2 regions of the Streptomyces sp. NPDC037410 genome follow, and region 1 is predicted to be linked to the other one. Evidence: riboswitches for the same ligand, from Rfam matches in the RefSeq annotation. Region 1 holds a riboswitch; the other holds the start of a gene.
What was found. A riboswitch is a leader RNA that binds a small molecule or an ion and turns the genes downstream of it on or off. The one in region 1 is predicted to bind ZMP and ZTP.
Positions count from the first base shown of each region.

Region 2: another riboswitch for ZMP and ZTP. It lies ahead of ACZ7HT_RS33985 (serine hydroxymethyltransferase); the one in region 1 lies ahead of ACZ7HT_RS05880 (bifunctional 5,10-methylenetetrahydrofolate dehydrogenase/5,10-methenyltetrahydrofolate cyclohydrolase).

Region 1 is NZ_JBVJWR010000003.1:111,138-114,525, reverse strand. It holds gene ACZ7HT_RS05890 (SWIM zinc finger family protein) at 1-50, shown strand, start outside; gene ACZ7HT_RS05885 (hypothetical protein) at 31-744, opposite strand; gene ACZ7HT_RS05880 (bifunctional 5,10-methylenetetrahydrofolate dehydrogenase/5,10-methenyltetrahydrofolate cyclohydrolase) at 924-1,778, opposite strand; ZMP/ZTP riboswitch at 1,807-1,915, opposite strand; gene ACZ7HT_RS05875 (GAF domain-containing protein) at 1,981-3,388, shown strand, end outside.
Region 2 is NZ_JBVJWR010000030.1:80,545-83,932, forward strand. It holds gene ACZ7HT_RS33975 (polysaccharide deacetylase family protein) at 1-407, opposite strand, end outside; gene rocD (ornithine--oxo-acid transaminase) at 544-1,749, opposite strand; ZMP/ZTP riboswitch at 1,906-1,996, shown strand; gene ACZ7HT_RS33985 (serine hydroxymethyltransferase) at 2,061-3,329, shown strand.

The DNA of each region.
Region 1 (3,388 bases):
CGGCCCTGGCGACGGCGTTCGCCGCCGGTGTTACTGGAGCCGGTGGGTGAGCCTGCCGCCGAGGACGGCCAGGCTGCAGGCGGCTCTGTCCGCGCCGAGGAGATGACTCGTCAGGTACGGGTACTGGACGAAGGTCGTCCATCGCGTGCCGAGCGGCTGCCGGGCGGCCTTGAGCCGAAGCGGTTCGCGGCAGAGCACGGTGGCAGCGTCGCGTACCGCCCGCTCGGTGGCGTAGGAGCCGACCAGGCGGGGCCGGGCGACGAGTTCGGCGTGGTGCGGCGTGTCGCAGCGCCGCCGGAGGGCGGTGCCGGGCGCGTCGCGGTCGATGTCGAAGCAGTCGCCGACGCGCAGTGCCTCGTAGGAGACGGACCGCTCGGCGGCTGGGTCGCCCGTCGGGCGACCGGAGGGGGTGGCACCCGTCGAACGCCTGCCGTTCGCGGGTGCGGGGGCCCCGGACGGAGACGGCTCCACGGACGTACGGGCCTGCGGGTGCCCCGAGCGGTCCTCGGGCGCCGTTAGCGTCGGCGTGCCGCCCGCGGCCGGGGAGTGCGGGGGCGTGGCCGGGCTCGGCGTGTCGGCCCTCCCGGTGGTCGGACCGGTCCCGCCGGTGACGACGGGCGCCGGCGCGCCGATCGGGTCCCCGCCCGGCCGGCCGTCGGCGAGTCCGCCACCTTCCACCCCGCTTCGGGCGGTCAGGAAGGCGCCGGCCACGAGGGCTGCCGCGAGGAGAGGCAGGAGGGGCACACCGAACCACCGAGCGCGCCGCGCCTCCGGCCCCGGCCGGGCCGCGCCGAGCCGCACGAGACAGGTGGACCAGGCGGACCCGCCACCTGTGGCAGGGGGCTTGGCGACGAGCGGGTCGGTCGCGAAGCGCCCGCGCCACCGCCGCTCCCCCGTCAACGCCGCCGCCCGGTCACCGTCGGCTACAGACCGAGCTGGCGCTCCGCGCCCTCGACCGTCTGGGCGAGGAGCACGGCGATGGTCATGGGGCCGACACCGCCGGGGACCGGGGTGATGAGGGAGGCACGCTCGGCGGCCGACGCGAAGTCGACGTCGCCGACGTTGCCCGGGTTGTAACCGGCGTCGATGACGACGGCGCCCGGCTTGATGTCCTCGCCCTTGATGAAGTTCGGCTTGCCGACGGCGGCGACGAGGACGTCGGCCTCGCGGACGATCGAGGAGAGGTCCTCGGTGCGGGAGTGGCAGTAGGTGACGGTGGCGTCGCGGCCGAGGAGGAGCAGGCCGGCCGGCTTGCCCAGGATCGCGCTGCGGCCGACGACGACCGCGCGCTTGCCGCTGAGCTGGACGTCGTACGCGTCGAGGAGGCGCATGATGCCGCCGGGCGTGCAGGAGACGAAGCCGGGCAGGCCGAAGCCCATGGCGGCGAAGGAGGCCATGGTGACGCCGTCGACGTCCTTCTCGGGGGCGATGGCCTCGAAGGCGGCGCGCTCGTCGATGTGCGGGCCGGCCGGGTGCTGGAGCAGGATGCCGTGGACCTCGGGGTCCTCGGACAGGGCGGTGATGGCGGCGACGAGCTCCTCGGTGGCCGTCTCCGCGGGCAGCTCGACGTGCTTGGAGCGGATTCCGGCCTTCGCGCAGCGGTTCTGCTTCATCTTCACGTACGTGACGGAGGCCGGGTCCGCGCCGACCAGGACGGTCGCGAGGCACGGGGTGACGCCGGTGCGGCGGGTGATCTCGGCGGCGCGGGCGGCGGTCTCCTCGACCGTGCGGCGGGCGAGGGCCGTACCGTCCATGAGGATGGCGGTGCTGGTGGACATGGCTGCTCCTGGGCGTCGTCTCTGACCGGTGGTTCGCCCAGGCGCACGGCATCGGCACGGTCGCGCCGCAGGGGGCACGCTCCGCCGGGCCGCTCCCCGGTGGTGATCCACCTCAAGCGCCAGTCACGGCCCGGGCACCACTCTACGTGAGGGGCCGGGGGCCGCTCCCGGACAGGGTGCATATGCCGAGGTGCGAGGGAGCTTGTCGGCGGCCGTCGGGCGCACCACGATGGCCGCGACGGGCCGGGACGACCTCGACGAGGAGGCCGAGTTGAGCGATGCGTGGGTGGCCGCGGAGCCACGGACGGAACGGGACGAGGAGGCCGGACGGCGGCGCGGGGGCACCGACCGGAGCAGGGCAACGCGCCGGGCCACGGCCGTCGACCGGCACTCCACGGTCGTCGACGACGGGAGCAGGGTCGTCGACGGCGGGAGCAGAGCCGTCAACGACGGGGGCAGGGACGTCGACGGCGGCGGTACGGACGCCGACCGACCCACCACGGGTGCCGACGACAGGAGTACGGACGCCGACCGGCCCTTCCGGGAGGCGCGCCCACTGGTGGCGGCGTCCTGGCGCCGGTCCGTACGCGCGCGCGTGAGCCCCGACGGGGCGGCGCGGGTGGAGCTGGACGAGGACGAGCTCGGCGCGTACCGGGAGGCGCACCCGCTGTCCGCGGCGATGCCGGTGATCCGGGAGCTGATGGGGGCGTACGCGACGGACGGGGAGCACCTCCTCGCGGTCTGCGACGCGGCCGGGCGGATGCTGTGGGTCGAGGGGCATCCGGGGACCCTGCGCAAGGCCCGGGGGATGAACTTCGTGGCCGGGGCCCGCTGGTCGGAGGCGGCCGCCGGGACGAACGCGCCGGGCACCGCCCTGGCCGTGGACCGGCCGGTGCAGGTCGTCGCCGCCGAGCACTTCCGGCGTCCGGTGCGGGCGTGGACCTGTGCCGCGGCCCCCGTGCACGACCCGTACAGCGGGCGGGTGCTCGGCGCGGTCGACATCACGGGTGGGGAGCGGCTCGCGCACCCGCACAGTCTCGGCTTCGTGCAGGCGGTGGCGCGCGCGGCCGAGTCCCAGCTGGCCCTGCTCGGGCCGGCCCCGGACCCGGGGCGGATCCGGCTGTCGGCGCTCGGCCGGGACGAGGCGGTGCTCTCGGTGGGCGGGCGGCGGCTGCGGCTGAGCCGCCGGCACAGCGAGATCCTGGTGGTCCTCGCGCACCGGCCGGAGGGGGTGGGCGGCGACGAGCTGCTCACGCTCCTGTACGAGGACGAGTCGGTCACCCCGGTGACGCTGCGGGCGGAGCTGTCCCGGCTGCGTGCGCTGCTCGGCCCCGACGCGCTGCGGTCGCGGCCGTACCGGCTCGCGGGGGCGGTGGACGCGGACTTCGCGGCGGTCGACCGGAAGCTCGCCTCGGGGGCCGTGGCGGCGGCGGCCGGGGACTACGCGGGCCCGCTGCTCCCGGCGTCGACCGCCCCCGGGGTGGTACGGCTGCGGGAGCGGCTGGCGGGCCGGCTGCGGGCGGCGCTGGTGGACCGGGCCGATCCCGGGCTGCTCTCCGACTGGGCGTACAGCGCGTGGGGCGAGGACGACGTGGTGGTGTGGCGGGCGC
Region 2 (3,388 bases), on a different contig from region 1:
TGCCGGTCGCGGGCCCCGCAGACCTCCGCCTTCTGCCCGGCGGCGTCGAGGGTGGTCAGGTCGGGGTGGCCGACGGTGTGGTTCTCGACGCGGGAGCGGCCCTGGTCGAGCAGGGTGTGGAAGTAGCCGGAGTCGTACGAGTACGCCCCCGGGAGCAGGAAGAGCGAGGCGGGCACCCGGCGGTCGAGCAGCAGTTTCGCGGCCGCCGGGTCGTGGTACCAGCCGTCGTCGATGGTGATGAAGACGACCGGGTCGGTGGTCTCGACGTGCGAGACCACCGGGACGGGCTCGGGCCAGGCGCCCTCCGGGGCGGCGTGCGCGGGTCCGGCGACCGCGCCGAGGAGCGCGAGCGGGACGAGGGCGGCGAGCGCGGCACGCACGGCGTGACGCAGACGGAGTCTCGGCATGGCGGCATCATTGGCCTAGACCAAGTGCCGTGTCAATGCGCCGAGTTGAGCCCCCTCCTGTCGCTCGCCGCCCTCTGGAAACGGACCCGAGCGGTCCGGACCGGACCGCTCGCCGCCCTCTCCCCAGCTGACCCCGTCAGTCCGAGAGCACCCCCCTCAGCTGCTCCAGGCCCCAGTCCAGGTCCTCCTTCGAGATGACCAGCGGCGGAGCGATCCGGATCGTCGAACCGTGCGTGTCCTTCACCAGGACCCCGCGCGCCATCAGCTTCTCCGAGATCTCCCGGCCCGTGCCCTTCGACGGCACGATGTCCACCCCGGCCCAGAGACCGCGCCCGCGCACCGCCTCCACCGCGCCGCCGCCCACGAGCAGCCCCAGCTCCGCGTGCAGGTGCTCGCCCAGCTCCGCCGCCCGCTCCTGGAACTCGCCCGTCCGCAGCATCGCGATCACCTCCAGGGCCACCGCGCACGCCAGCGGGTTCCCGCCGAACGTCGACCCGTGCTCCCCCGGCCGGAACACCCCGAGGACGTCACGGTCGGCCACCACCGCCGACACCGGCACCACGCCGCCGCCCAGCGCCTTCCCCAGGATGTACACGTCCGGCACCACCCCCTCGTGCTCGCACGCGAACGTCCGTCCCGTCCGGCCCAGACCCGACTGGATCTCGTCCGCCATGAACAGCACGTTCCGCCGCCGGGTCAGCTCCCGCACCCCCGCCAGATAGCCGGCCGGCGGGACCAGGACCCCCGCCTCGCCCTGGATCGGTTCGAGCAGCACCGCCACCGTGTTCTCGGTGACCGCCGCCTCCATCGCCGTCAGGTCCCCGTACGGCACGATCTCGAACCCCGGCGTGTAGGGCCCGAAGTGGTCCCGCGCCTCGTGGTCCGTCGAGAAGCTCACGATCGTCGTCGTCCGGCCGTGGAAGTTGTTCGCGGCGACCACGATCTTCGCGTGCCCGTCCGGCACGCCCTTCACCTCGTACCCCCACTTCCGGGCGGTCTTCACGGCCGTCTCGACCGCCTCCGCCCCCGTGTTCATCGGCAGCACCGCCTCCTTGCCGCACAGCTCCGCAAGGCGCGTGCAGAACTCGGCGAAGCGGTCGTGGTGGAAGGCGCGCGAGGTCAGCGTCACCCGCTCCAGCTGCGCCTTCGCCGCGTCGATCAGACGCCGGTTGCCGTGCCCGAAGTTGAGCGCCGAGTACCCGGCGAGCATGTCGAGGTAGCGACGGCCCTCGACATCGGTCATCCAGGCGCCGTCCGCCGAGGCGACGACGACCGGAAGGGGGTGGTAGTTGTGTGCGCTGTGCGCGTCCGCGGAAGCGATCGCGTCTTCTGTCCTCGACACGGGATCTCCGTTCGTCCTGCGGATCGGGGGTGACCCAGGGGCTGTGGCCCCCTTCTTATCGTCGCTCGGATGCCGGGCAGGGAAACCTCGGCGACGGCGCGCCCGCCGAGCGGGTGCCTGGTCGGCCAGGCTGGACCAGGCACCCGATACTGTGGAAACACGCACGGCGACTGGCGTACGGGGAAGCGACCCCGGGGGAGCCGCGCGCGCTCCACCACACGAGGTGCCGCTCGCCTGGGCATCACGGGCCCCCGGTCCCGTGCGCACCTCAGCCCCGGGACCGTTCCACCGCACGCCCGGAGGACCGCACCATGACCGCCCCGCAGCAGCACCCCGCCCTCGCCGCAGCCGACCCCGAGCTCGCCGCCCTCGTCGGCGCCGAGGAACGGCTCCAGGCCGAGACCCTGCGCCTCATCCCCAGCGAGAACTACGCTTCCGCCGCCGTCCTCGAAGCCTCCGGCACCGTCCTCCAGAACAAGTACAGCGAGGGCTACCCCGGCCGCCGCTACTACGAGGGCCAGCAGAACATCGACCAGGTCGAGACCCTCGCGATCGAGCGCGCCAAGGCCCTCTTCGGCGTCGACCACGCCAACGTCCAGCCCTACTCCGGCTCCCCGGCCAACCTCGCCGTCTACCTCGCCTTCGCGAAGCCCGGCGACACCGTCATGGGCATGGCCCTGCCCATGGGCGGCCACCTCACCCACGGCTGGGGCGTCTCCGCCACCGGCAGCTGGTTCCGGGGCGTGCAGTACGGCGTACGCAAGGACGACGGCCTCATCGACTTCGACCAGGTCCGCGACCTCGCCCTCAAGGAACGCCCGAAGGTCATCTTCTGCGGCGGCACCGCGCTGCCCCGCACCATCGACTTCGCCGCCTTCGGCGAGATCGCCCGCGAGTCCGGCGCCGTCCTCGTCGCCGACATCGCCCACATCGCCGGCCTGATCGCGGGCGGCGCCCACCCCTCCCCGGTCGGGCACGTGGACGTCATCTCCACCACCACCCACAAGACCCTCCGCGGCCCGCGCGGTGCCATGCTGATGTCCCGCGAGGAGCACGCCAAGGCCCTCGACAAGGCCGTCTTCCCCGGCCTCCAGGGCGGCCCGCACAACCAGACCACCGCCGCCATCGCCGTCGCCCTCCGCGAGGCCTCCCAGCCCGCCTTCCGCGACTACGCCCACGCCGTCGTCGCCAACGCCAAGGCCCTCGCCGAGGCACTCCTCGCCCGCGGCTTCGACCTCGTCTCCGGCGGCACCGACAACCACCTGATCCTGATCGACCTCACCTCCCGGCAGGTCCCGGGCAAGATCGCCGCGAAGGCCCTCGACCGGGCCGGGATCGTCGTCAACTACAACACCGTCCCGTACGACCCGCGGAAGCCCTTCGACCCCTCCGGCATCCGCATCGGCACCCCCTCCCTCACCTCCCGCGGCCTCACCCCGGACCACATGGCCGAGGTCGCCGCGTGGATCGACCGCGCCGTCACCGCCGCCGGCACCGGCGACGAGGACACCCTCGCCGCCGTCCGCGCCGAGGTCGCCGCCCTCATGGCCGCCTACCCGGCCCCGGGCCTCCCGGTCTGATCCCGGGACGTGTGGTCCTCGTCTCACCGGCTGTCGGTGAGACGGGGACACCGGCGGGC